2 linked regions of the Azospirillum sp. TSH100 genome follow. The protein of the gene in region 2 interacts with the protein of the main gene of each other region in a pairwise test. Links are inferred from orthologs where the notes say so. Each region holds a gene or a part of one and is shown on either strand. Other genes may lie near its edges. The genes, in order: ligA and leuS.

Evidence for each region.
Region 1: the proteins of leuS (region 2) and ligA interact in binary tests that used the Escherichia coli proteins (3 or more experiments, as listed by UniProt). The link is inferred for Azospirillum sp. TSH100 from one-to-one orthologs.

What each region holds. Positions count from the first base shown.
Region 1 is NZ_CP039634.1:81,133-90,956, forward strand. The notes cover bases 6,547-9,536. They hold ligA (NAD-dependent DNA ligase LigA), read right to left. Parts: upstream 9,230-9,536; coding sequence 6,863-9,229; downstream 6,547-6,862. Other genes in these bases: E6C72_RS00405 (bacteriohemerythrin), read right to left, coding at 6,547-6,645; E6C72_RS00415 (hypothetical protein), read left to right, coding at 9,393-9,536. In the rest of the region: E6C72_RS00380 (D-alanine--D-alanine ligase), read left to right, coding at 1-218; E6C72_RS00385 (cell division protein FtsQ/DivIB), read left to right, coding at 203-1,162; cell division protein FtsA, read left to right, coding at 1,248-2,522; cell division protein FtsZ, read left to right, coding at 2,645-4,588; lpxC (UDP-3-O-acyl-N-acetylglucosamine deacetylase), read left to right, coding at 5,036-5,971; more of E6C72_RS00405, read right to left, coding at 6,226-6,546; more of E6C72_RS00415, read left to right, coding at 9,537-9,824. UniProt on the Escherichia coli protein: DNA ligase that catalyzes the formation of phosphodiester linkages between 5'-phosphoryl and 3'-hydroxyl groups in double-stranded DNA using NAD as a coenzyme and as the energy source for the reaction.
Region 2 is NZ_CP039634.1:1,156,830-1,173,531, forward strand. The notes cover bases 6,950-10,119. They hold leuS (leucine--tRNA ligase), read left to right. Parts: upstream 6,950-7,334; coding sequence 7,335-9,905; downstream 9,906-10,119. Other genes in these bases: E6C72_RS05550 (DUF3576 domain-containing protein), read left to right, coding at 6,950-7,262; lptE (LPS assembly lipoprotein LptE), read left to right, coding at 9,958-10,119. In the rest of the region: E6C72_RS05515 (hypothetical protein), read left to right, coding at 1-205; E6C72_RS05520 (L,D-transpeptidase), read left to right, coding at 202-750; E6C72_RS05525 (YggS family pyridoxal phosphate-dependent enzyme), read right to left, coding at 775-1,518; E6C72_RS05530 (hypothetical protein), read left to right, coding at 1,700-2,290; E6C72_RS05535 (porin), read right to left, coding at 2,367-3,455; E6C72_RS05540 (porin), read right to left, coding at 3,823-4,923; E6C72_RS05545 (porin), read right to left, coding at 5,239-6,387; more of E6C72_RS05550, read left to right, coding at 6,723-6,949; more of lptE, read left to right, coding at 10,120-10,464; holA (DNA polymerase III subunit delta), read left to right, coding at 10,483-11,508; E6C72_RS05570 (tryptophan-rich sensory protein), read left to right, coding at 11,558-12,085; E6C72_RS05575 (GIY-YIG nuclease family protein), read left to right, coding at 12,168-12,512; E6C72_RS05580 (lysine-2,3-aminomutase-like protein), read right to left, coding at 12,523-13,560; E6C72_RS05585 (glycerophosphoryl diester phosphodiesterase), read left to right, coding at 13,627-14,382; E6C72_RS05590 (nitronate monooxygenase family protein), read left to right, coding at 14,649-16,022; iron response transcriptional regulator IrrA, read left to right, coding at 16,268-16,690.

The sequences.
Region 1 (9,824 bases), 1.1 Mb from region 2 along the record:
TGGCGCACCACACCCTGGGCTGCCGGGGCGTGTCGCGCAGCGACTTCCGCTGGGATGACAGCCGGCCGGGAACGGACGGCCTGTATTTCCTGGAGATCAACAACCAGCCGGGCATGACGCCCCTGTCGCTGGTGCCCGAACAGGCCGCGCATGTGGGGATCACCTACGGCGCGCTGGTCGGCTGGCTGGTGGAGAATGCCGCATGTCAGCTCGCCTGATGGCCAACCCGGACTTCCGCGCCGCCGCCGGTGCGCGCGCCCGGGACGAGATGCCGACCCCGCCGCGCGCCATGGCCGCATCGGCGGAAAAGGGCAAGCGACGCCGTGCCTGGCCGCGCTGGACCCGCTCCGCTGTCAAGGCGGCGCTGCTGCTGGTGCCGGTGCTGGGGTTGACTGCCGCCGCAGGCTCCGCCTGGAAGCGCGGCAATCTGGCAGACACGATCGAGGCGGCGCAGGAAAGCGTCATCCGGCTGACCGGCGACATGGGCTTCCGCCTGTCGGAGATCCTGGTGGTCGGCCGCAGCGAGACCGAACGCGACGTGGTTCTCGACGCGCTGGGCGTGCGCCGGGGCGAGCCGATCCTGTCCATCGACCTCGCCGACGCCAAGCAGCGGCTGGAGGAACTGCCCTGGGTGTCGTCGGCCTCGATCGAGCGGCGGCTGCCCGGCTTCCTCTACATCCGCCTGTCCGAACGCCAACCGATGGCGATCTGGCAACATGACCGCCAGTTCACCGTCATCGACCGCGCCGGCCGGCCGCTGGCCGACGCGGCGGAACTGGCGCGCCGCGGCAACCAGCGGATCGAGACCCTGCCGCAGGTGATCGGCGCCAATGCGCCGCAGCAGGTCCACACCCTGCTGTCGGCGCTGGACGGCGCGCCGACCATCGCGCCGATGCTGTCCTCGGCCAGCTGGATCAGCGACCGCCGCTGGAACCTTCAGCTCAGCAACGGCGTGACGGTGAAGCTGCCGGAAGGCACCGCCGAGATGCGCCGCGCGCTGCGTCAGCTGGAGCAGATGCATACGGCCAGCCATGTGCTGGACCGCGACATCGTCGCCATCGACCTGCGCCTGCCCGACAAGGCGGCGATCCAGACCTCCGCCACCGCCCAGCTTCCGGGCTGGGAGGACGACACGAAGAAGAAGAACGGCAAGAAATCGTAAGGGTGGCCGGCGACAGACTCTTGTGGGGAAGAGCGTATCGACGGACAACAGGAGTAGAGGGAAAGTCTTGGGGGGTATGTTCGGGATGGGATTCAACGGTGCCAAGAAGCCGAAGCGGCCGGCCCGTGGCGGGATCGTCACGGCGCTGGACGTCGGCTCGACGAAGGTGTGCTGCGTCATCGCGCGGATGGAGGAGCCCGGCTCCCTCCGCGTGATCGGCGTCGGCCATCAGATCGCCACGGGCATCCGCGCCGGGACCATCATCGACATGGAGGCGGCGGAGACCTCGATCGGCGCCGCCGTGCATGCCGCCGAACAGATGGCCGGCGAGACGGTGCATGACGTCGTCGTCAACCTGTCGATGGGCCATCCGCGCTCCCACGCCTTCACCGCCACCGTTCCGGTCTCCGGCCAGGAGGTGACGGAGGGCGACATCCGCCGCGCCATGGCCCATGCCCGCACCCTGCAGGCCGGCCCAGATCAGGCGCTGATCCACACCATTCCGCTGGGCTTCAGCCTGGACGGCAGCCGCGGCATCCGCGATCCCAAGGGGATGAGCGGCCATACGCTGGGCGCCCAGCTGCATGTCGTCACCGCCGCGGCCGGCGCCATCCGCACGCTGCACGCCTGCATCGCCCGCTGCCACCTGAACATCGAGTCCATTGTCGTCAGCCCCTTCGCCTCCGGCCTCGCCTGTCTGGTCGAGGACGAGATGGAGATGGGCGCGGCCTGCGTCGATATCGGCGGCGGCGGCACCACCATCTCGATCTTCGCCGAGGGCAATCTGGTGTGGACCGGCTTCGTGCCCCTGGGCGGCCGTCATGTCACCAACGACATCGCGCACGGACTGGCCACGCCGCTGGTCCATGCCGAGCGGCTGAAGGTGCTTTACGGCAGCGCCCGGGTGAACCCGGCCGACGAGCGCGAGATGATCGAGGTTCCGCAGATCGGCGAGGACGAGCGCAGCGGCAGCGGCACCGCCAGCCACCCGCGCTCCTTCCTGGTCAGCATCATCCAGGCGCGGATGGAAGAGATTTTCGAAGAGGTGCGCAGCGCCATCGAGCAGTCGGGCCATTCCCAGCTGGTCGGCCGGCGCGTCGTGCTGACCGGCGGCGCCAGCCAGCTGCCCAACACACGCGAGATGGCCGCCCCCATCCTGGACAAGCAGGTCCGCATCGCCCGCCCGACCCGGATCGCCGGCCTCAACGAAGCGCATGGCGGTCCGGCCTTCTCGACGGTGGCGGGCCTTCTTCTACACGCCGTCCGCAACCCGACGGAGCTGATGGTGACCGGCCAAGAGGCGGTCGCGTCATCCGGACTCCTCGGCCGCGTCGGCCTGTGGCTGCGGGAGAATCTCTAGATGATTCCGCCCGCAGCCATTCACCGATTCCCGAACGGACAGACACCGGACACAACCGGGCGCCGGTCGCGGCATATCAAACATCAAACCCAACGAAAACAGGTTGTGGAGGCCTGCACAGAATGATCAACGTGACCATCCCCCAGATCGAGCCCGAACTGAAGCCGCGCATCACCGTGTTCGGCGTCGGCGGGGCCGGCGGCAACGCCGTCAACAACATGATCAAGTCGAACCTGGAAGGCGTGGACTTCGTCGTCGGCAACACCGACGCGCAGGCGCTGAAGGGTTCCTTGTGCGAGAAGCGCATCCAGCTGGGCACCGGCACCACCCGCGGCCTTGGCGCCGGCTCCAAGCCGGACGTCGGCCGGGCCTCGGCCGAGGAGCAGATCGACGAGATCGTCCAGTATCTCGAAGGCTCCAACATGGTGTTCATCACCGCCGGCATGGGCGGCGGCACCGGCACCGGTGCTGCCCCGGTCATCGCGCGCGCGGCCCGCGAGCGCGGCATCCTGACCGTCGGCGTCGTCACCAAGCCCTTCCATTTCGAGGGCGGTCACCGCATGCGGCTGGCGGAAGGCGGCATCGCCGAGCTTCAGCAGTATGTCGACACCCTCATCATCATCCCGAACCAGAACCTGTTCCGCATCGCCAACGAGAAGACGACCTTCGCGGACGCCTTCAAGATGGCCGACGACGTTCTGCATTCGGGCGTGCGCGGCGTCACCGACCTGATGGTGATGCCCGGCCTGATCAACCTGGATTTCGCCGACATCCGGTCCGTGATGACCGAGATGGGCAAGGCGATGATGGGCACTGGCGAGGCCGGTGGCGAACGCCGTGCCATCGAGGCCGCCGAGGCCGCCATCTCGAACCCGCTGCTGGACGACGTGTCGATGAAGGGTGCCCGCGGCGTCCTCATCAACATCACCGGCGGCTACGACATGACCTTGTTCGAGGTCGACGAGGCGGCCAACCGCGTCCGTGACGAGGTCGATCCCGATGCCAACATCATCTTCGGCTCGACCTTCGACAGCTCGCTGGACGGCGTGATGCGCGTGTCGGTCGTCGCCACCGGCATCGACGCAGCGGCGATGAGCAACCCGCGCACCCTGCACCCGGTCAACCTGTCGCTCGTCCCCGGCGATCGCGCCAAGAAGCCGGCGGCCCCCGGCAACCTGACCGGTGCCCCGGCTCCGGCCGCCGCCCAGGCTTCGGCGATCCCCAGCGCCGCCGCCGGCCTGCGCACGCCGCAGCCGGTCACCGCCGGTGCTGCCGCCATCCAGCACGATCCGGCGCAGCCGGTCCAGCAGCATCAGCCGCATGTCGAAGCGCCGAAGCCCGCCACCGGCCCGCTGCATGGTGAGAATCAGGGGGGCCACTTCTTCGCGCCGAAGCCCGCCGATGCCCCGCGCCAGCCGGTGACCGTCGGCACCGCGCCGCTGTCGACCCCGCAGCAGCCGGCCCACCAGCAGCACGCCCCGCAGGCGCCGCTGATGCAGGGCCACCAGCATCCGCAGCATCAGCCCCAGCACCAGCCGCAGCAGCCGGCTCCGATGGCGCCTCCGCAGCATCACCACCACGCCGCTCCCCAGGCGCATCAGCAGCATCCGGGCGGCCTGTCCGTCGGTCCGGCCCCGGCCCCCGCGCCGGAACCGGCGCCGGCCCGCAAGGGCAATTTCCTGTTCGGTCTGGTGACCGGCCTCGGCCGCAAGTCCGAGCCGGCGCACCCGCCGGCGCCGCAGCCCGTTCCCCAGCCGGCCCCGCAGGCCTACCAGCCGCAGCCGGCCCCGCAGCAGTATCAGCCGGCTCCCCAGGGCTATCCGCAGCAGCCGGCCTACCCGCAGCAGCAGCCGCAGGCTCCGCACCAGGGCTATCCGGCGGGCCATCAGTATCCGGCAGCCCCGCAACAGCCGGTCTATCAGCCGCAGCAGTCCGCCCCGCAGCAGCCGGCGCCGGGCTACCCCACCGCTCCGCAGCCGCAGGCGCCGGCCCCGCGGGCCGATGCCAAGCCGGGTGAGCAGGAGGAACTGGACATCCCGGCCTTCCTGCGCCGTCAGGCCAACTGAGCGGCTGGAACGTCCGGACGTGAACCGATCTCGGCCGCCATACCCGACGCCGCCATACCCGACTTGGTGTCGAGCGACTTCGGGTCAGGCGTGGCGGCCAGCCGATCCCGGCGAAAGCCGGAGATAACCGCCGTCGCCGCAGCCTCCTAATCGCGGCGCCGGCGGCTCCACAACCTGACCGAACCTCTCGGACCCCGGTGATGCCCTCATGCATCGCCGGGGATTTTTTATTGCCGGTTTTTTAGCGGGAGACACTGATTGCTTGCGTCACGAGCCAGTTTTGCCCTGCAACAAACGGTAACAATGAGTGATTTGCCGATTTCCAAGCCCGGGTGTTACCTATCAGCATGGTCGAAAGCGAAAGCCGCCGACGTGATGGTCTTCAAAGACCAAGCGGCGCGGCATCGTTGGAAACCTCTCCTTCACGACCAAGATGGAAAAGACATCGTGGCCAACAATCGCAGCAATGTGGACGGCATGTTCCAGCAGACCCTGAAGAAGTCGGTGACCATCGCCGGCGTCGGGCTGCATTCGGGCGTCATCGTCACGCTGACGATTTCGCCGGCCGATGCGAATTCCGGGATCACCTTCCTGCGCACCGATTGCCATGGCGCTGCCGCCGTCATTCCGGCGCGCTGGGACACGGTGGTGGACACCCGCCTGTGCACCGTGATCGGCAATGAACACGGCACCACCGTCGGCACGATCGAACATCTGATGTCGGCGCTGGCCGGCTGCGGCATCGACAACGCCATCGTGTCGCTGGACGGCATCGAGGTGCCGATCATGGACGGCAGCGCCGCCCCCTTCGTCGCCGCCATCGAGCAGGCCGGCATCGCCGTGCAGAAGTCGCCCCGCCGCTTCATCCGCATCCTGAAGCCGGTCGTCATCGGCGACGGCGTCAAGAGCGCGTCCTTCACCCCCGACGACGCCACCAGCTACAGCTTCGAGATCGACTTCGACAGCGCCGCCATCTCCCGTCAGGCCCGCGCCCTGGAGATCGATCCGGAGAGCTTCAAGGACGAGATCAGCAGCGCGCGCACCTTCGGCTTCCTGCATGAAGTCGAGGGGCTGCGCAAGATGGGCCTCGCCCGTGGCGGTTCGCTGGACAACGCGGTGGTCATCTCCGGCGATACGGTGATGAACGCCGAGGGCCTGCGGTTCAAGGACGAGTTCGTGCGTCACAAGATCCTGGATGCCGTCGGCGACCTGTATCTGGCCGGTGCGCCGATCGTCGGCCATTTCCACGGCGTGCGCTCCGGCCACGCCTTGAACAACCAGTTGCTGCGCGCCCTGTTCGCCGACCGCGGCGCCTGGCGCTACGAGACGGCGGTGTCGCTGCCGGTCACGCGCCGCGGCCTGGAGCATCTGGCGGTCGCCTGATCGTCGTCATTGTCCGGGATGGTCTTTTTTGCGATGTCTGCCCCTGCCCTCCCCCACCGGGGAGGGCTTTTTCTTTGCGCGCGCTCCCCTCCCCCGCCGGCCCGGAGAGTCGCGCAAAGGAAAAAGCGCCCTCCCCTCTCGGAGCGGGCGCCACGCACAAATTCAGACAATTTGCAGTTCTGTGAGTTATTTCAGTATTTTAGATAATTTTCTCCATGCGGAACTTCAAGTGAGCGCGAGAGGGACCATCCCCCCTACTCCGTCACCGCCATCTCCGCCCCGGTGCCGGCATATTCGCCGAAGCGGGTGTCTTCCTTCAGGATATGCTTGCCCAGCCAATCGGAGCAGAACAGGAACACCTCCTCACCGCTGATGCGGCCGCCATTGGCGCGGAACTCGTCGCGGTAGCTTTCGACCTGCTGGGTCAGCCGGTCGTGCAGGGCCTTGTGGGCGGCGAAGGTCGGATAGTTCAGCCGTTCCATCTGCGCCTCCTCTTCCGCGAAATGATGGCGGGTATAGGCGATCAGTTCGCCCAGGATGGCTTCGATCAGCGCGGGGTCCTGGCGGCCGGCCTCATCATACAGCTTGTTGACGATGGCGATCAGAACGCGGTGATCCTCGTCCAGCGCGTCGTTGCCCACGCTCATCCAGCGCGACCACTGAATTGGCTCCATGGCGTTTCCTTCGTTCCCCTTCGTTGGCTGCCGAGCAGGCGGATGCGGGCGTTGACCGCTCGTCGGCACCGTCGCCTTTTCAGGGTCAGGCCGCCTGCCTTGGCATCGTTTCGCTTCTGACTATAAGCCTTGTCTGATCTCACTCCCCCGATCCGCGTCCGTCAATCCGGGCGAACGTGGATGCGACATTTTGGCGAATGTGGCTGTCCGTCCCTGGTCATCCGCCGATCTTGGCCAGCCACTCGTCCTCGGTCAGGATCTCGACGCCCAGCTCCTTGGCCTTTGCCGCCTTGCTGCCGGCATCCGCACCGGCGACCAGATAGTCGGTCTTGCCGGACACCGAACCCGCGACCTTGGCGCCCAGCGATTCGGCACGCGCCTTGGCCTCCGACCGGGTCATCCGCTCCAGCGTGCCGGTGAAGACCACCGTCTTGCCGGCAATTGGGGAGTTGCTGGCCTTCGGCACCTCCGCCTCCAACACGGTCAGCCGCTCCATCAGGCCGCGGACGATGACCAGATTGCGCTCCTCGGCGAAGAAGCCGGCCAGTTCCTCGGCCGCCACCTCGCCGACGTCGGGGGTGGCGACCAAATCGAGCCACGCCCGCCCCGGCGCCTGCCCGACCGCCCGCTCCATCGCCGCCCGCCAACCGGCAAGACTGCCGTAGCGGGTGGCCAGCGCCTGGGCGGCCCGTGTGTTCAGCCGCTTGATGCCGAGCGAACCGATGATGGTCTCCAGCCGCAGCGCGTCGTTCCCGGCATAGAAGTCCAGCTTGGACCCGCTCTCCGGATCGGCGAACCAGGCGAGGATGGTATCGGCGGTGACCGGTCCAACACCGCTCAGCGCGTGCAGGTCGCGCCATTCCTGACCCGGCATCGCCTGTTCGGCCGTCAGCATGCCGTCGACCCAAGCCTCCATCGTCCTGTACTGGCGGGCCAGCGACTTCGCCGTCACCTCGCCGACATGGCGGATGCCCAGCGCGTAGATCACCCGGTGCAGATCGATGCCGGCGCGGCGCTGCTGGATGGCCTTGAACAGATTCTGGACCGACCGCTCCTTCCAGCCCGGCCGGCCGATCAGCTCGACGCGGCCTTCCAGAGTGAAGATGTCGACGGGCGACTTGATGAAGCCCTCGTCCCAGAATTCCTCGATGATCTTCTCGCCCAGCCCTTCGATGTCGAAGGCGTCGCGGGAGACGAAATGGCGCAGCCGTTCCTTGGCCTGGGCGGCGCAGATCAGGCCGCCGGTGCAGCGGCGCACCACCTCGCCCGCCTCGCGGATGGCGAGACTGCCGCAGACCGGGCAACTCTCCACCGGCACATAGGGCACGGAGTCGGCCGGGCGCTGCGACAGCACCACCTCGACCACCTGCGGGATGACGTCGCCGGCGCGCTGGACCACCACGAGATCGCCGACGCGGATGTCCTTGCGGGCGATCTCGTCCTCATTATGCAGGGTGGCGCGGCTGACGACGACGCCGCCGACGGTGATGTCCTCCAGTTCCGCCACCGGGGTCAGTGCACCGGTGCGCCCGACCTGGATGGTGATGGCCTTCAGCCGCGTCTGCGCCTGTTCGGCCGGGAACTTATGGGCGATGGCCCAGCGCGGCGCCCGACTGACGAAGCCCAGACGTTGCTGAAGCTCCAGGCTGTCGACCTTGTAGACGACGCCGTCGATGTCGAAGGGCAGGCCGGCGCGCCGCCGGCCGATGCCCTCGTAATAAGCCAGCAGCTTGTCCTTGCCGTCGCACAGCTCCGCCGGGCGGTTCAGCTGGAAGCCCCAGCCCTTCAGCCGCTCGCGGATGCCCCATTGGGTCTCTGCGATCGGCTCCGACAGCTCACCCAACGCATAGCCGAAGAAGCAGAGCGGCCGGGATGCGGTGATCGAGGAATCGAGCTGCCGCAGGCTGCCGGCCGCCGCGTTGCGCGGGTTGGCGAACAGCGGCTCGCCCTTCTCGGCACGGGCGGCGTTCATCGCCAGGAAGTCGTCGCGGCTCATATAGACTTCGCCGCGGACCTCCAGCACAGCGGGGAAAGGCGCCGGCAGGCGGTGAGGCACATCGCGGATGGTGCGGACGTTGGCGGTGACGTTCTCGCCCTCCGCCCCGTCGCCCCGGGTGGCGGCCAGAACCAGTTCGCCCTTCTCATAGCGCAGCGAGCAGGACAGCCCGTCGATCTTCGGCTCGGCCACGAAGGTCAGCGGCGCATCGTCGGACAGGCCGAGGAAGCGGCGGACGCGGGCGTCGAATTCCGCCACATCGTCGGGCGCGAAGGCATTGCCGAGCGACAGCATCGGGATGGCGTGGCGCACCTTGCCGAAGCCGGCGGCCGGAGCGGCGCCGACGCGCAGGCTCGGCGAATCGGCGCGGCGCAGATCGGGGAAGCGTGTTTCGATGGCGAGGTTGCGGCGGACCAGCGCGTCATAGTCGGCGTCGGAGATCTCCGGCTGGTCCTGCTGGTGATAGAGCCGGTCATGATGGGCGATCTCGGCGGCCAGCGCCGCCAGTTCCGCCGCCGCCAGGTCCGGCGTCAGGGCATCGACGGCGATGCTGCGGGGATTGGGCGGCGTGTCGAACAGATCCTGCATGGCGCGTCTCGTGACGAATCGGGGGCTTCCGCGGAAGCGGCCGCGCAGGATAGCGCCTGGAAACAGGTTTCGGGAGTCTATCGGGATACGGAGCGCATCAGAGCGACGACAGGATCGAGTGCCTATATACTGACGGACACACCCTCCGGAGTCCGCTGGCCTGATGAGCAAAGCCTACCCGCCGGACCTGCGCATCGATGACCGCATGGTCATCGCCGCCGCGCTGGACCGCATCCTCTACGACGACCCCGACCATTTCACGGCGGACGACGCGCGCACGGTGCGCCGCCTGATCCCGCACAGCCGCTCGGCTTGGCTGCGGCTGGGCTTCCGCGCCGAACGGCAGGGACCGTCGATGAAGGGCGAGGCCGCCGGGGTCGGCGACGTGCGGATGGAAGGCGACAGGAAGGTGGTGGAAGGCAGCGTCGGCGAAGCGGCGACCTGGCGCTGCGGCCAGTACAAGATCACCAACCACGGCACCGACCTGGAAATCTGGCAGGTGATGAGCGACGAATACGCGCCCGAACCGAAAGGCGCCCGGCTGGAATTCGACGAACGCGGCGAACCGGAGCGGTTGACCTTTTTTCAGCCGCGG
Region 2 (16,702 bases):
CAATGCTGCGGCCAACGGCGGCCAGCCGCAGCCCGGCGCCGGGCAAGCGGCCAATGGGCAGCCGGGCGATGCCGCTCCGGCCGCGGGAGCGGCTCCGGTCACGCCGGACATGCTGTCGGAGACGATGATGCGCAACCTTGCCAAGTACGAGCAGTCGCGCAGGGCGGCGCAGACGGCCACCAGCACCACGCGGGTATCGGGATGACCATTGAAATCACCGTGATGGCGGACCAGCCGGGCTCCGACAACGTCGGACCGGCCACGACCGGCCGCCTGTGCTGGCCGGGCGGAGAAGCACCCTGTGTGCTGGGCCGCGGTGGTGTCCGTGCCGACAAGCGCGAGGGCGATGGCGCCACCCCTGTCGGCCGCTTCCCGCTGCGCCGCGTGCTGTGGCGGGCCGACCGGCTGCCGCAGCCGGAGACCGGGCTGCCGCTCCATCCCATCACCGAGCGGGACGGCTGGTGCGATGCACCGGACGATCCCGCCTATAACCGGCCGGTCACCCGTCCTTATCCCGCCAGCCATGAGGAGATGTGGCGGGCCGACCATGTCTACGACATCGTGGTGGTGATGGGGCACAATGACGACCCGGTTGTGCCGGGAATGGGCAGTGCGGTGTTCCTGCACCTCGTCCGTCCCGACCGGGCGCCCACCGCGGGCTGTGTCGCGCTGGCGACCGGCGACATGCTCCGCCTGCTGAAGGACTGCGGGCCCGGCAGCGCGCTGAGCGTCGCCGGGCCCGCAGCCTGATGCCTCCAACGACGGTCGCGCCCGCTATTCGGCGAGATGGGGACGGGCGCCGAAGATCGCCGTGCCGACCCTCACATGGGTGGCGCCGAAGCGCACGGCGGTCTCGTAATCGCCGCTCATGCCCATGCTGATCTCCGACAGCCCGAGCCGGCGCGCCATCCCGGCGAGCAGGGCGAAATGCATCGCCGCTTCCTCATCCACCGGCGGGATGCACATCAGTCCGGTAACCGGCAGTCCAAGCCGGTCGCGGCAGTCGGCCAGGAAGGCCTCGACCTCTGCCGGGGGGATGCCGGCCTTCTGCGGTTCCTCGCCGGTGTTCACCTCGATCAGGCAGCGTGGACGGCGGCCGGTCTTCGCCATCTCCTCCGCCAGCGCCTCGGCCAGTTTCGGACGGTCCAGGGTCTGGATGACGTCGAACAGCGTGACGGCGTCCTTGACCTTGTTGGTCTGCAGCGGACCGATCAGATGCAGTTCCAGGTCGGGGAAACGGTCCTTCAGCGCCGGGAACTTGGCCTTGGCCTCCTGCACGCGGTTCTCGCCGAACACGCGCTGGCCGGCGGCGAGCGCTTCCTCCACCGCTTCGGCCGGATGGGTCTTCGACACCGCGACCAGAGTCACGGCGCCGTCGCCGCGTCCGCAGGCCGATGCGGTCTCGGCAATGGCGCGCCGCACCGAGTCGAGCCGTGCCGTCACGCTGTCCGCGTTCACGGAACCGCCTGGTTCCGCCCCGGTTTGCGTATCTTTGCCAGTGCCCTGCGTCGTCGTCATGGCCGCCCCCAATCCGGTCGCTGCGGGTATACAGCGCTTCCGCGGCGTGTTAGCGGACGGTCCGCGGAAACGCAAGCGCCCCAAGCGACCGTGCCCGCTGCCTCCGGAGTTGCTGGCGGTACCGCCGGCGGATCTCCGGCGCGGGCATCGTCATCGTTCTGCATATCGAGGAGACCTCCGCATGCGGAGTCCGTTTCGTTCCCTGCTCTCCGCCCTGACGCCGGCCATCCCCGCCGGCCTGTTCGCCGCCGCGCTGGCCGTCGGCTGGTGCGCAGTCAGCCCTGCCCATGCCGAAGAGCCTTCGAGGCAGGCGCCGAAGGCTGCCGCCCAGGCCAAGCCCGGGGCCAAGCAGAAGGCGGCCAAGGTCATGCTTGGGTCGCCGATGACGAAGGTCCGCTTCAGCGAGCCGGCGTACCCGTTGACCGACGACGGCACCTACCGGACCTATATGGACAAGATCCTGGAGGAATATGGCCGCCGCTGCGTGCGGCAGGAGCAGTTCGGCTGGGAGGTCGCGAAGGACGACCAGGAGCGTCTGGACCATATCTTCCAGGGGACGATGGCCAATTACGGTCGCATGGATTATCTGCTGGGCGAGATCCATCCGAAGGCGGTCACCGATCCGGAAACCATCGTTTTCCTGGGCGACCGTGAGAAGGAACGCTATCTGCTGGTCTGGGCGCCGCTGGAGGCATCGGTGCTGTTCATGTTGTGCGATACGGCGGACAAGGACGCCAAGGCGGACCAGCCCAAGACGTCTCCAAAGAAGTAAGCCGGACCCGGATACGAAGACAGGCGACGGATGCCTCCGTCGCCTGTCTTCGTATCAGTTCCTGGACGCTTGCCGCTTAGAAGGCGAAACGGGTGTCCCACAGGACGATGTTGGCATCGTTGTTCACGCCGCCGACCTTGTTGTCCAGATAGCTGTATTCCAGGCCGGTGGTCAGGCCCGGCGCCACCGTGTAGGTCACGCCGGCCTGCCAGACATGGGCGCGCGAGTTCAGGCCGGCGAAGTTGCTGTCGATGCCCTTGGCATCGGTGTAGGTGGCGGCCAGGATCACCGAATCGATGGTGTAGTTGGCGCCGACGATCCAGATCTGCTGGTCGTCCACGCCGCGGGTTCCCTTGGCATAGCCGCTGTCGCCGCTGAAGGCATAGCTGCCGCCGACCTTGAAGCCGGCGTAGGACACATTGGCGCCGACATGGACCGAGGACAGATCCTCAAGCCCGCTGGCCGCCTTGGCGAACTGGTAGGCGGCGCTCGCCTCCAGGCCGAAGCCGCCGAACTCACCCTTATAGGTGGCCTGAACCTCGCCCATGTCGTGATAGGCGGTGCTGTTCTTGCGGCGGTTGATGTCGGTGTTGCTGCTGCCATAGACCGGGGTGTAGGCGGCACCGACCTGGAAGCCGGCGAAACTCGGCGTCAGATAGATGATCTTGCTGCTGGCGTCGCCCGACTCCAGCGTGCGCAGGCTGCCCAGCACATAGGGGGCGCCGTTGGCGTTGGCGTAGTAGTTCAGGAACTGGGCATCCGGCGAGCCTTCGATGCCTTCGACGTTCGGGCCGATGATGCCGTATTCGTCCGACAGGCCATTGATCACGCCGGCCTGGACGGTGCCGAAGCCGCCGTTAACGAACATGAACGCGCGGTCGCTGTCGGTACTGCGGTTGTTGTTGGTGCCGCCGGCGGCACGCAGGCGCAGGCGGGCGCCGTATTCCAGGCCGTTGTCGGCCTTGGCCGTCGGGGTGATGGTGAGGCGGAAGCGATTGGCGAACTCGGTCTTGCGCAGGCCGGCGTTGTTGTCCTGGTCGACATAGGCACCCTGGAAATAGGCGTCGCCGCCCAGCAGGACATCGAACTTCGACTGGGCCGAGGCGGTGCCGCAGCCAGCGGCGAGGGCAGCAGCGGCGCAGCCGATGACGAGAGAACGCTTCATGGGGTCATCCTCGGTGCATGCGTCCCGTCAGGCCGGGGCGCGAGCGGTGTCTGATGCTCCCTGACTTAGTCCCGTCACCAGTAGGCCGGCAAGTGGTCGTCCGGATGAAGGTTATCTCATTCCAAGGGCAGTGGCCGGAAAAACACGAAACCTTCGATCATATAAATTCATATACTAACTGTTGGGCCTGTTATTGGGTGGTGCTTGCTTGCTTCGATCGAAACTCTTGCGCCGAAGAGCTACCTATTTTGGGTGGGGCAGAAAGGATTTGGGGGCATTCCCGGTACCTGTCCCTCAGAAGACGGACAAAAAAAAGAGGCGGCGGATTTCTCCGCCGCCTTCACGTTTGCTGCCAGGAACCCGTCCCTTAGAAGGAGAAGCGGGTGTCCCACAGAACGATGTTGGCGTCGTTGTTGCGACCGCCCGACTTGTTGTCGACGTAGCTGTATTCCAGACCCGTGGTCAGGCCGGGGGCAACGGCATAGGTCACGCCGCCCTGGTAGACGTGGGCACGGGCGTAATCGGCGGCGGTGGCGGCACCGGTGCCGACATTGGCGCCCTTGGCGTCGGTGTAGGTGGCGGCCAGGATGACCGGGCCGATGGTGTACTGGGCACCGACCAGCCAGACCTGGTTGTCGTCGACGCCGCGATGGCTCTTGGCGTAGCCGCTGTCGCCGCTGAAGGCGTAGCTGCCGCCGATGGCGAAGGCGCCATAGGTGACGGTGGCGCCGGCGTGCACCGACGACAGGTCTTCAAAGCCGGTCGGGGCCTGGCCGAACTGGTAGGCAACGCTGGCTTCCAGGCCGACGCCGCTGAAGGCGCCCTTGTAGTAGGCCTGGACTTCGCCGATGTCGTTGTAGGTGACGTTCTTGCGGCGGTTGATGTCGGTGTTGCTGCTGCCGTAGGTCGGGGTGTAGGCGGCGGACAGCTTGAAGCCGGAGAAGCTCGGGGTGGAGTAGACGATCTTCGTGCTGGCGTCGCCCGACTCGAGGTTGCGCAGCGAACCGAGGACGTACGGCAGCGAGGTCACGCCGTAATAGTTGAACACCCAGCCGTCAGGGCTGCCCGAGATGCCATCGACGTTCGGGCCGATGACGCCCGAGTCGTCCGACGGGCCGTTGACCACACCGGCCTGGATCGAACCGAAGGAGCCGTTGACGAACATGTAGGCGCGGTCGGCGTCGGTGGTGCGGACGTTGCCGGTGCCGTTGGAGGCGCGCAGGCGCAGGCGGGCGCCGTATTCCAGGCCGTTGTCAGCCTTGGCCGTCGGGGTGACGGTCAGGCGGAAGCGGTTGGCGAACTCGGTCTTGCGCAGGCTGTTGTCGTTGTCCTGGTCGACATAGGCGCCCTGGAAGAAGGCGTCGCCGCCCATGATGACGTCGAACTTCGACTTGGACTGGGCCGAGGCGGTGCCGCAGCCGGCGGCGAGGGCAACGGCTGCGCAGCCGATGACGAGAGAGCGCTTCATGGATTGTCCATCCTTGTGCGTACGCCCCGTTTGACCCGGGAGCGCGCGGTTGTCTTATGGTTACGACTTAACCGCGCGGAGCCTTTCCGGACAAGAGACAAACTGCGTCGTCTTCACGCATTCGCAACATAGTTGCAGCAAAACCACACGGCTAAAGCATTGAAATAATTAATAAAAAGGCGATCGCCTCATTTCTGGCCGGTTTCGCGCCCGCAAATAGGGCGCACTGCCCAAACGGCAGGCGCAAAGAAAAAGGGCGGTGGCCGAAGCCACCGCCCTTCCTGTCCGTTTCCGGACGTTCGATCGGATAACCGATTAGAACGCCAGGACCGAGCGCAGGATCACGATGTTGCCCTTGTCGTCGCGGGCAGAGGCGTCGTTGTCGACCTTGAAGTAGTCGTACTGAGCCTGGACGGTCAGGCCCGGAGCGACGGTGTAGCCGACGCCGATTTCGTAGACCTGCAGCTCACGGTCACCAGCGGTGCCGAGGGCGCCGGCGTCGCGGCCGTTCTTGTAGTTGGCGCCGATCACGATCGGGCCGGTGGTGTACTGGGCGCCGACGTTCCAGTTGCGGGTCGGCTCGGTGAACACCGAACGGATCTTGTTCTGGCCCGACTTGCCGAAGTCGACATAGCCACCGCCCAGGGCGAAGCCGGCGTAGCCGACCTGCGCGCCAACCTGCCAGGCGTTCAGATCCTTGTAGTTGCTGCCGGCGACGTTATCGACAGCCTGACCCCAGAAGTAGCCGGCAGACGCCTTCAGGCTCACGCCACCGAAGGTGTTGTTGTAGTTGGCGCCAACTTCGACGATGTCGGTGAAGAGGCCCGAGGAGTTCGTGGTGACGCTCGCAGCGGTCGGCTTGGTGCGGTTGATGTCCGTGGCCGAGCTGTCGTTACGCGGGGTGTAGCTGGCGCCGAACTGGAAGCCGGCGAAACGCGGGCTGTAGTAGACGATCTTCGTGGAGTTGTTATCCACGGCGACCGACGGCGTCAGAATGTTGTTGCCGGTGACGGTGCCGGCGACGCCGCTGCTCAGGCCGATCCAGGCCGGCACGGCATCATAGATGCCCAGACCCAGATAGTCCATCGGGGCGGTGATGTAGGTGTCGTCGTTGTACGAGTCGGTCACGCCCAGACGAACCTGACCGAAGGTGCCCTGCGCGAAGATGTACGCGCGATCGGCATCGGTGGTGCGGGTGTTGCTGGTGCCGCTGTTGGCGCGGATGCGGATGCGCGCACCGTACTCCAGGCCGTTGTCGGCCTTGGCGGTCGGGATGACGTTGATGCGCATGCGGTTGCGGAATTCGGTCGAACGCAGGCCGGAGTCCAGATCCTGATCGACGTAGCCGGCTTCGAAGTAGGCGTCGCCGCCGATCTTGACTTCGAACTTGGCCTGGGCGTTGGCGGCGCCAGCGCCGAGGGCGAGAGCGGCGGCGGCAGCGCCGGCCAGCAGATAACGGGTCATGATTTTTGCCTCCATCCTGGCAGCAGATGTTTCAGCCTGGTTGACGTCCTGGCTGAGACTTTCGTACGCACCCCCGCCCTTGCCAGCAAGCGGCAAATCTCCGGAATTGCTGCATTGGGGGGACAGTGTGTCGCACGGAGCACACTGACGAGGATGGGCCTTGCCGGTCTGCAACAGTCGAACCCGACAGGCCCGGCCTGTTGTCGTCCTGTTGTGGCGGGGTGGGGCAAAGACGCTTCCGCTGTTGCGTGGTGCCGTCCACTTATGGTCTGTTCACCGGCATTCCGCGCGTGACTCGCGCGCGGCAACCCCTTTTCTGAACCGGGTTCCCGACCATGCGCCGTTCGACCGCCCTTCGCCTTGTCCCTGTACTGCTCGCGGCTTCCGTCTCGATCGCCGGCTGCGCAAGCTGGGGCGGCAAGACCGAAACCGTCGAAGAGCAGATGAAGAACAAGGATTACAAGTTCGGCAGCCTGCTCGGCACGGACGGCGGCCTGAACCTGTTCGGCAAGAACAAGCGCGGCGGCGATCAGGACGCGGCCGGCGGCATCGGCGTCAACAGCTTCCTGTGGCGCGCCTCGCTCGACACGCTGTCCTTCATGCCGATCGCCTCGGCCGATCCCTTCGGCGGCGTGATCCTGACCGACTGGTACACCCCGCCCGATTCGCCGAACGAGCGGTTCAAGGTGAACCTCTATATCATGGACCGTCAGCTGCGCGCCGACGGTGTCCGGGTGTCGGTGTTCAAGCAGCAGCGGACCGGCAACGACTGGCGCGACATCAACGTCGGGCCGGAAACCGCCGGCCAGCTGGAGGATGCGGTGCTGACCCGCGCCCGCCAGCTTCGCGTGGCGCAGAACGCCGCCGCCCGCTGACGCGGCGGCCGGTCCGGGGTGGCATCCCGGCCTTTCGAGCATCTGGTACAACGGAAAAACGGCGTCGCGCTCATGTCGCGTTACAATGTCAAGGAAACCGAGGCGAAGTGGCAGGGCGTGTGGGACGGCAAGGGCTGTTTCACCGCGCGCGAGGACGCTTCCCGGCCCAAATACTATGTGCTGGAGATGTTCCCCTACCCGTCGGGGCGCATCCACATGGGCCATGTCCGCAACTACACCATCGGCGACGTGATCGCGCGCTTCAAGCGCGCCAAGGGCTTCAACGTCCTGCACCCGATGGGCTGGGACGCCTTCGGCCTACCGGCCGAGAACGCCGCGCTTGAGAAGAAGGTCCATCCCGCCGCATGGACGCGCGAGAACATCGCGACCATGCGCGGGCAGCTGAAGACGATGGGCCTGTCCATCGACTGGGACCGCGAGATCGCCACCTGCGACGTGGAGTATTACCGCCACGAGCAGAAGATGTTCCTGGATTTCCTGAAGGTGGGCCTCGCCTACCGCAAGGAATCCTGGGTGAACTGGGACCCGGTGGACAACACCGTTCTCGCCAACGAGCAGGTGATCGACGGCCGCGGCTGGCGCACCGGTGCGCTGGTGGAAAAGCGCAAGCTGTCGCAGTGGTTCCTGAAGATCACCGCCTATGCCGAAGACCTGCTGAAGGGGCTGGAGACGCTGGACCGTTGGCCCGAGCGTGTCCGCATCATGCAGGAGAACTGGATCGGCAAGTCCACCGGCGTCCGCTTCCGCTTCAAGATCAAGGGGCGCGAGGACGAGTTGGAGGTCTTCACCACCCGTCCGGACACGCTGTTCGGCGCCTCCTTCGCCGCGATCTCCCCGAATCACCCGCTGGCCGCCGAACTGGCCGCCTCCAGCCCGGAACTGGCCGAGTTCATCGCCGAGTGCAACCGGCTGGGTACCAGCGAGGAAGCGATCGAGACGGCGGAGAAGCGCGGTTTCGACACCGGCCTGAAGGTCGTGCACCCCTTCGACCCGTCGTGGGAGCTGCCGGTCTATGTCGCCAACTTCGTGCTGATGGAATACGGCACGGGCGCGATCTTCGCCTGCCCGGCGCATGACCAGCGCGACCTGGATTTCGCCCGCAAGTACGGTCTACCGGTCCGTCCGGTGGTGATCCCGGCCGATGCCGACCCGGCGGTCTTCGAGGTCGGGAGCGAGGCCTATACCGGTCCCGGCGTGCTGCGGAACTCCGTTTTCCTCGACGGACTCGACACCGAGTCGGCGAAGGACGAGGCCGGCAAGCGGCTGGAGGCGGCTGGCCAGGGCGAGCGCACCACCCAGTACCGCCTGCGCGACTGGGGCGTGTCGCGCCAGCGCTATTGGGGCTGCCCGATCCCGGTCGTCCATTGCGAGTCGTGCGGCATCGTTCCGGTGCCGGACGACCAGCTGCCCGTCGTGCTGCCGGAGGACGTGACCTTCGACAAGCCCGGCAACCCGCTGGACCATCACCCGACCTGGAAGCACACCAGCTGCCCGACCTGCGGCAAGCCGGCGCTGCGCGAGACGGACACCTTCGACACCTTCATCGAGTCGTCCTGGTATTTCGCCCGCTTCTGCTCGCCCAAGACCGGGGATGCCGCCTTCACCCGTGAGGCGGTCGATTACTGGCTGGGTGTCGACCAATATATCGGCGGCATCGAGCATGCGGTCCTGCACCTGCTCTACAGCCGCTTCTGGACGCGCGCGCTGAAGACCTGCGGCTATCTGAACCTGGACGAGCCGTTCACCGGCCTGTTTACCCAGGGCATGGTCAACCATGAGACCTACAAGGATGCCGACACCGGTGCCTGGCTGGCTCCGACCGACCTGACGAAGAACGACAAGGGCGAGTGGGTCCGGGCCGACAGCGGTGTGCCGGTCAATGTCGGCCGCGTCGAGAAGATGTCGAAGTCGAAGAAGAACGTGGTGGACCCGGCGCACATCATCGGCACCTATGGCGCCGACGCCGCCCGCCTGTTCATGCTGTCCGACAGTCCGCCGGAACGCGATCTGGAATGGACCGAGGCCGGCATCGACGGGGCCTGGCGCTACATCAACCGCCTGTGGCGGATGGTGACGGAGGCCCCGGTGGAACTGCCCGCCGCCGGCACGCCGAAGCCCGAGTCGCTTGGCTCGAAGGCCGAGGCAGCCCGCCGTCTGGTCCATAAGACCATCGCCGGCGTGTCCGACGATCTCGACAAGTTCCGCTTCAACAAGGCGGTCGCCCGTGTCCGCGAGCTGTCCAACGCGCTGGGCGAACTGGACGGCAAGGGCGAGGGCGAGGCCTGGGTGCTGCGCGAGGGCTTCGAGTCGCTGGTCCGCCTCGTCGGTCCGATGATGCCGCATCTGGGCGAGGAGCTGTGGGCGCAGCTGGGTCACGGCACCCTGCTGGCCGACCAGCCCTGGCCGGAGGCCGACCCCGCCCTGGTGGTGGAGGACAGCGTCAAGGTCGCGGTCCAGGTCAACGGCAAGCTCCGCGCCACGCTGGAGCTGCCGCGCGACATGGACAAGGATGCGGCGGAGCAGGCGGCGCTTGCCGATTCCAACGTGCAGCGCGCCATGGACGGCAAGCCGGCGCGCAAGGTCATCGTCGTCCCGAACCGGGTGATCAATGTCGTCGTCTGATCCCAGATCGATCCGCCAGGGCTCGCTCTGCCGGAGCCCGATCCGTCGGACCATGGCGCGGGGGCTGTTCGCCCTTGCGCTCGGTCTGTCAGCCGTGTCCCTGTCGGGCTGCGGGTTCCAGCCGCTCTATGGTGGCAAGGGCATCGGGGCTGCGGCGTCGGACCGGCTGATGGAGGTCGACATCGCGTCGATCCCCAACCGGGAAGGGCAGAAGCTCCGCAACCTGCTGATTGACAACTTCTATCCGTCGGAGCGGCCGAGCAACCCGCGCTACCGGCTGGACGTGTCGCTGTCGGCGTCGGAGCAGAAGCTGGCCCTGCAGAAGGACGCCACCGCGGTGCGCGCCCAGCTGCTGGTCAACGCCCCCTACCGGCTGACCGACACCCAGACCGGGCAGGTCGTGTTCCAGTCCAGCTCGCGCTCCATGGTCAGCTACAACACGCTGGAGCAGCATTACGCGGCCATCGCGACGGTGCAGAACGCCTATGACCGGGCGCTGGACGACATTTCCAACGACATCACCACCCGCGTCGCCATGTTTCTCGGCCGCGGGTCCTGACCTGCCGGGGATGCGCGGGTGAAGCTCCAGCCCAAGGCGATCGACGGTTTTCTGCGCAGCCCGGACCGCAAGGTCCGGGCGGTGCTGCTTTATGGCCCCGACTCGGGGCTTGTCCGTGACCGTGCCCAGACGCTGGGCAAGACGGTGGTGCAGGACCTGTCCGACCCCTTCCGCATCGCCGAATTCCTCGGACGCGCCCTGGCCGACGATCCGGCGCGGCTGGCGGACGAAGCGGCGGCGATCTCCTTCACCGGCGGCCGGCGCCTGATCCGAGTCCGCGACGCGGAGGACAACGCCACCGCCGCCTTCGCCGCCTTCTTCGAGAATTTGCCGCCGGGCGACAGCCTCGTTGTCGTCGAGTCGGGCGACCTGTCGGCCCGCTCCAAGCTGCGGCTTCTGTTCGAGGGGGATGATGCCGCCGCCGCCATCCCTTGCTATGTCGAGGAGGAGGCGTCGCTCGGACGCGTCATCGCCGACATCCTGCACGGTCACGGGCTGACCGCCGACCCCGACGTGCTGAGCTTCCTGGCCGCCAACCTGGTCGGCGACCGCATGGTGGCCCGCGGCGAGGCGGAGAAGCTGGCGCTTTACATGGGCGGCGAGAAGCGCGTGCGGCTGGAGGATGCCCAGGCCTGCATCGGCGACAGCGCCGCCCTGTCGATGGACGAGCCTGTGTGGGCGGCGGCGGAGGGCGATTTCGCCACGCTCGACCGCTCGCTGGCGCGGCTGTTCGCCGAGGGCACCTCGCCGGTGCCGATCCTGCGCGGCGCCCAGCGCCATTTCCAGCGCCTGCAACTGCTCACCGCCCAGGTCGCCGCCGGCAAGTCGCCGGAGGCCGCTGTCGAGTCGCTGCGCCCGCCGGTCTTCTTCAAGCTGAAGACCCGGCTGGTCAGACAGGCCCGTCACTGGTCGCCCAACCATGTCCGTCAGGCGCTGGAACGTCTGGTCGATGCCGAGGCCGACTGCAAGCGCACCAACATGCCGGACGAGACCCTGTGCGCCCGCGTGCTCTTCCAACTGGCCTCGCTCGGGGCGCGGCGCTGAAGGAAGGCGCCGGCTTGACCATTGGGGTCTGCGTGCTATCTCGCCGGGCATGAGCGACGCCACTTACACCGCGCCACCGCCCGCCCCCTTCCGGGTGCGCTGGTGGCAACCCCTGCTGTTCTGGATCATCGTCAACGCCTGGGGCTTCGTCGAGCGTGGCGGGCAACCCTTCGCCGGCCACCATCCGTCGCCGTTGCAGCCGCCGGGCTGGGTGTTCCCGATGATGTGGTTCACGCTGAACGTCTTCCAGATCTGGGGCGACATCCGTCTGATCGACCCGGCACGGCGAATCCGCTACCGCGGCCTGCTGATCGGATTACAGGCTGTGACCTGGGTGATCTACGCCACCTTCAGCCTCGTCTATTTCACCTTCGGCAGTTCGATCCTCGCCGCCCTCTGGACGGTGTCCTTCTTCGTCATCACCTCGGCCTGCATCGCGCTGGTGGCGCGGGACGACCGCGGAATTGCGCTGATCTGGGCGCCGCTGATCCTGTGGACCGGATTCGCTTCGGTGGTCGGCATCCACAATGCGCTCATCAACCCCGATCCGCTGTTCGGCACGCCAGCACTCTGGTAATAATACCCGGATAAAAACCTTGCGCAAAATATCACCCGGGTATAACCAGCCGGAACCGATGTGTCACGCGAGGAGACTGGCCATGGCGACCCGGCTTGGGAAAGAGGATCGCAAGGCGGCGGCGGCCGCCTACAAGGAACGTAAGAGCGTGGCCGGCGTGTTCGCCGTCCGCTGCGCGTCCGCCGGTGCGGTGTGGGCGGGCGGCGCGCCGGACCTCGACAAGATCCAGAACCGGCTGTGGTTCCAGCTGAAGATGGGCACTTGCCCGCACCGCAGCCTGCAGGCGGCGTGGAACGCCCATGGCGCCGAGTCGCTGGCGTTCGAGGTCATCGAGCGGCTGGAGGAGGAGCTCGCCTTCGCCCGCGCCGCCGCCTTGAAGGCGCGGGTCGCCCATTGGGCCGCGTCGTTGGCAGCGGAGGCGATCTGACGGCCGACCGTCAGCCGCGGTAGTCGTGAACCCGGCCGGTGAAGTCGGTCACGCGATAGCGCTCCTCGCTCTCCGCTTCGATCCAGGCCGGGGCGGCCGGCGCCTTGCCGTGACCGCCGGGGATGTCGAGGACGTAGGTGGGCTGGCACAGGCCGGACAGTTTCCCGCGCAGGCCGCGCACCAGCGCCTGCCCCTCCGCCAGCGTCGGGCGGAAATGGCTGGTGCCGGCGGCAAGGTCGGGGTGGTGAAGGTAGTAGGGTTTCACCCGGTTGCGTACCATGCCGCGGAACAGAGCCTCCAGCGCGGCATGACTGTCGTTGATGCCCTTCAGCAGCACGGTCTGGCCGACCAGCGGAATGCCGGCCTCCACCAGCCGGGCAAGCGCCGCCCGCACCGGCGGGGTCAACTCGTCGGCATGGTTGATGTGGACCGCGACCCAGGTGGCGAGGTCGGAGGCGGTCAGCGCTTCCACCAGGTCAGGCGTGACACGGTCCGGGTCGGCCGCGGGGATCCGGCTGTGCAGGCGGACGACGCCGACATGCGGCATGGCCGACAGCGCCTGGACGATCCCGCGCAGCCGGCGCGGCGACAGCAGCAGCGGATCGCCGCCGGTGACGACGACCTCCCACACCTCTTCGTGATCGCGGATGTAGGCCAGGGCGGCGTCCATCTCGTCGGCTGTCAGCGCCTCGCCACCGGGGCCGACCATCTCGCGGCGGAAGCAGAAGCGGCAGTAGACGGCACAGGCGTGCAGCGGCTTCAGCAGCACCCGGTCGGGATAGCGGTGGACGATTCCCTTCACCGGGCTGCGCGCGCCATCGCCGATCGGGTCTTCCATCTCTTCCGGCGTGCTGTACGCCTCGGCGGGGGAGGGGACATACTGGGCATGGAGGGGATCCTGCGGATCCGTACGCCCGGCCAGCGTCTCGCGCAGGTAAGGGGTCAGCGCCACGGCATAGCGGTCGGCGACCGTGCGTACGGCTTCGCCGGCCTCCGGCGTCATCAGCCCGGCGGCCACCAGATCGGAAACGCTGTGCAGGGCCTTCATCGCTCTTTCCCGCTTCGACGGAATGGGTCATGTAGGAAAGCGACCGCTCTTACTCCTGCGAGACCCATGCTGTCGACTCTTCCCCGCCTGATCGGCCACCGCGGCGCCAAGGAAAGCGCTCCGGAAAACACCCTCGCCTCGATCCGCGAAGCCGCCCGCCAGGGCGCCCGCTGGGTGGAGGTGGATGTCATGCTGACCCGCGACCAGCGGCCGGTGCTGATCCATGACGACACGCTGGACCGCACCACCACCGGCAGCGGCGCCGTCCCGCTGCTCGATCTGGCGCAGTTGCAGCAGCTCGACGCCGGGCGCTGGTTCGACGCCGCCTTCGTCGGCGAACGGGTGCCGACGCTGGAGGAGGCGGTGGCGCTGGTCCATGAGCTGGGCCTGGGCCTGAACCTGGAGATCAAGCCCTATCCGGGTCAGGAGGAGATCACCGCCGAGGTGGCGCTGACTGCCCTGCGCCCGCTGTGGCCGTCAGACCGGCCGCTGCTGCTCTCGAGCTTCGAGGTGCCCTGTCTGGAGGTGGCGCAGCGGCTGTGGCCTGAGATCCCGCGCGGTTACCTGCTGTGGGACCCGCCGGCCGACTGGGCGGCCATCGCCGACCGGATCGGAGCGGCGACGCTGAACGTCCACCAGGACCGCCAGACGGCGGAGAGCGTTGCGGAATACCGCGCCACCGGCCGGCCGGTGCTGGCCTACACCGTCAACGACGCGGAGCGCGCCCGGACGCTGTTCGGCTGGGGGGTATCGGCGGTCTTCACCGACGCTCCCGGCCGGCTGGGCGCCGAATTGGGGCCCGATGCCGGAGCGGGAGCCTGATGATCGGCCGGAAGACCGGTTGATGCGCTGACGCTTCCGTTCGCGACTGCGGCAATTCGTGAACGTTTTTTGCGCGAGGGGATGAATCCGCTCGTAGGGCGCGCCAATTCCTCATATATAGAACCGCATTGACGATCCCGCCGGAACCCATGTGGATTCCGGCGGAGCTTTTCGTCGTCTGGTTGTCCGCCGCTTTGGTCCGGCGTCCCAGGGGATGCCACGTTCGGTCTTTGGAGGGTTCGTTGAAGGCGTTGAAGCCGTTGCCGATGTCCGGCCGGGAGGTTTTGCCGCTCGTCGAGGGTGGCAAGGGTATTGCCGTGTCCAACGGCGAAAGCTCCGGCGCCTGGGCGGCGGCCGGCGGGATTGGCACCTTCTCGGGTGTCAACGCCGACAGCTATGATGAGAACGGCAATCTTCTGCCGCAGATCTACAAGGGCAAGACCCGGCGCGAGCGCCATGACGAGCTGATCGCCTTCGGCATCCAGGGCGGCATTGCCCAGGCGCGCATCGCGCACGAGGCGTCGAACGGCCAGGGCCGCATCCACATGAACGTCCTGTGGGAGATGGGTGGGGCCGAGCACATCCTGCACGGCGTGCTGGAAGGCTCCCAGGGCCTGATCCACGGCGTCACCTGCGGCGCCGGCATGCCCTACAAGGTCGCCGAGATCGCCGTGAGCTACGGTGTCCACTACTATCCGATCGTCTCGTCGGCCCGCGCCTTCCGAGCGCTGTGGCTTCGCGCCTACCACAAGTTCCGGGAGCATCTCGGCGGCGTGGTGTACGAGGATCCATGGCTGGCCGGCGGCCACAACGGCCTGTCCAACTCGGAAGACCCGCAGAAGCCGGAGGATCCGTTCCCCCGCGTGCTGGCCCTGCGCCAGATGATGAACAGCTTCGGGCTGAACGACACCCCCATCGTGATGGCGGGCGGCGTCTGGTGGCTGTCGGAGTGGGAGGATTGGATCGACAACCCCGACCTCGGGCCTGTCGCCTTCCAGTTCGGCACCCGTCCGCTGCTGACCCAGGAGAGCCCGATCTCCATGGCGTGGAAGCGCAAGCTGGTGGCACTCCAGCCGGGCGACGTCTTCCTGAACCGCTTCTCCCCGACCGGCTTCTACTCCTCGGCGGTCAAGAACCCGTTCCTCCTCGACCTGATGGCCCGCTCGGAACGCCAGGTCGCCTATCTGTCCAAGCCGGTGGGCGAGCATTCGGCCGAATTCCCGGTCGGTCCGCGCGGCCGTCCGGTCTATGTGACCGAAAGCGACAAGCAGCGCGCCGAAGGATGGCTGTCCCAGGGCTTCACCACCGCGCTGAAGACCCCGGACAGCACGCTGGTCTTCGTCACGCCCGAGCAGTCCGAAAAGATCCTGCGTGATCAGGTCGATTGCATGGGCTGCCTGTCGGCCTGCGGTTTCTCCAACTGGGCGCAGAACGAGGAAGGAACGACGGGCAAGCGTGCCGACCCCCGCTCCTTCTGCATCCAGAAGACGCTCCAGGCGGTCAGCCACACCGACGACTGCGAACACCAACTGATGTTCGCAGGGCACAACGCCTACCGTTTCGCCAGCGATCCCTATTACAACGACGGCTTCATCCCCACGGTGAAGCAGTTGGTCGAACGGATCGCCACCGGTTACTGACCGGTCGCATCAGTGGACGGGCAAGGCCGCCGGCGGGAAACCTCCGGCGGCCTTTTGCCTTTCTACGGCCTGGATGCCGTCCCGCTGACGCCCCTCACCGGCGCCTCCATTGACGTCGCTGCGACAATGGCTTGCCTGACCTTTCCGAATGGTTTTACAGTTGAACGGACTGCGGCCTAGTGCCGCGGTTCTGTCGGACACCGCGTCCGATCCCGATGTCGACAGCACGGGGGGCCTCGCCCATGATGACAGCCGAACGCCCCTTCAAACGAGCCCTCGATCGGCTGAACAGCGCAGGACTGCGTCCGACCCGCCAACGGCTTGGCCTCGCCCGGATGCTGTTCGAAGGTTGCGACCGCCATGTCACGGCGGAACAACTGCATAGCGAGGCGCTGACCGCCGACCTGCCGGTATCGCTGGCGACCGTCTACAACACGCTGAACCAGTTCACCGCCGCCGGGCTTATGCGCGAGGTGGTGGTGGAGGCGGGCAAGTCCTACTTCGACACCAACACCAGCGACCACCATCATTTCTTCGTCGAATCCACCGGCCGGCTGGAGGACATTCCCGCCGAGCTGCTGACGGTGCAGAACCTGCCGGCGGCCCCCGCCGGGACCCGCATCGCCCGCGTCGACGTGATCGTCCGTCTGATCGAGGACGAGGCCTGATCCCGTCGTGAG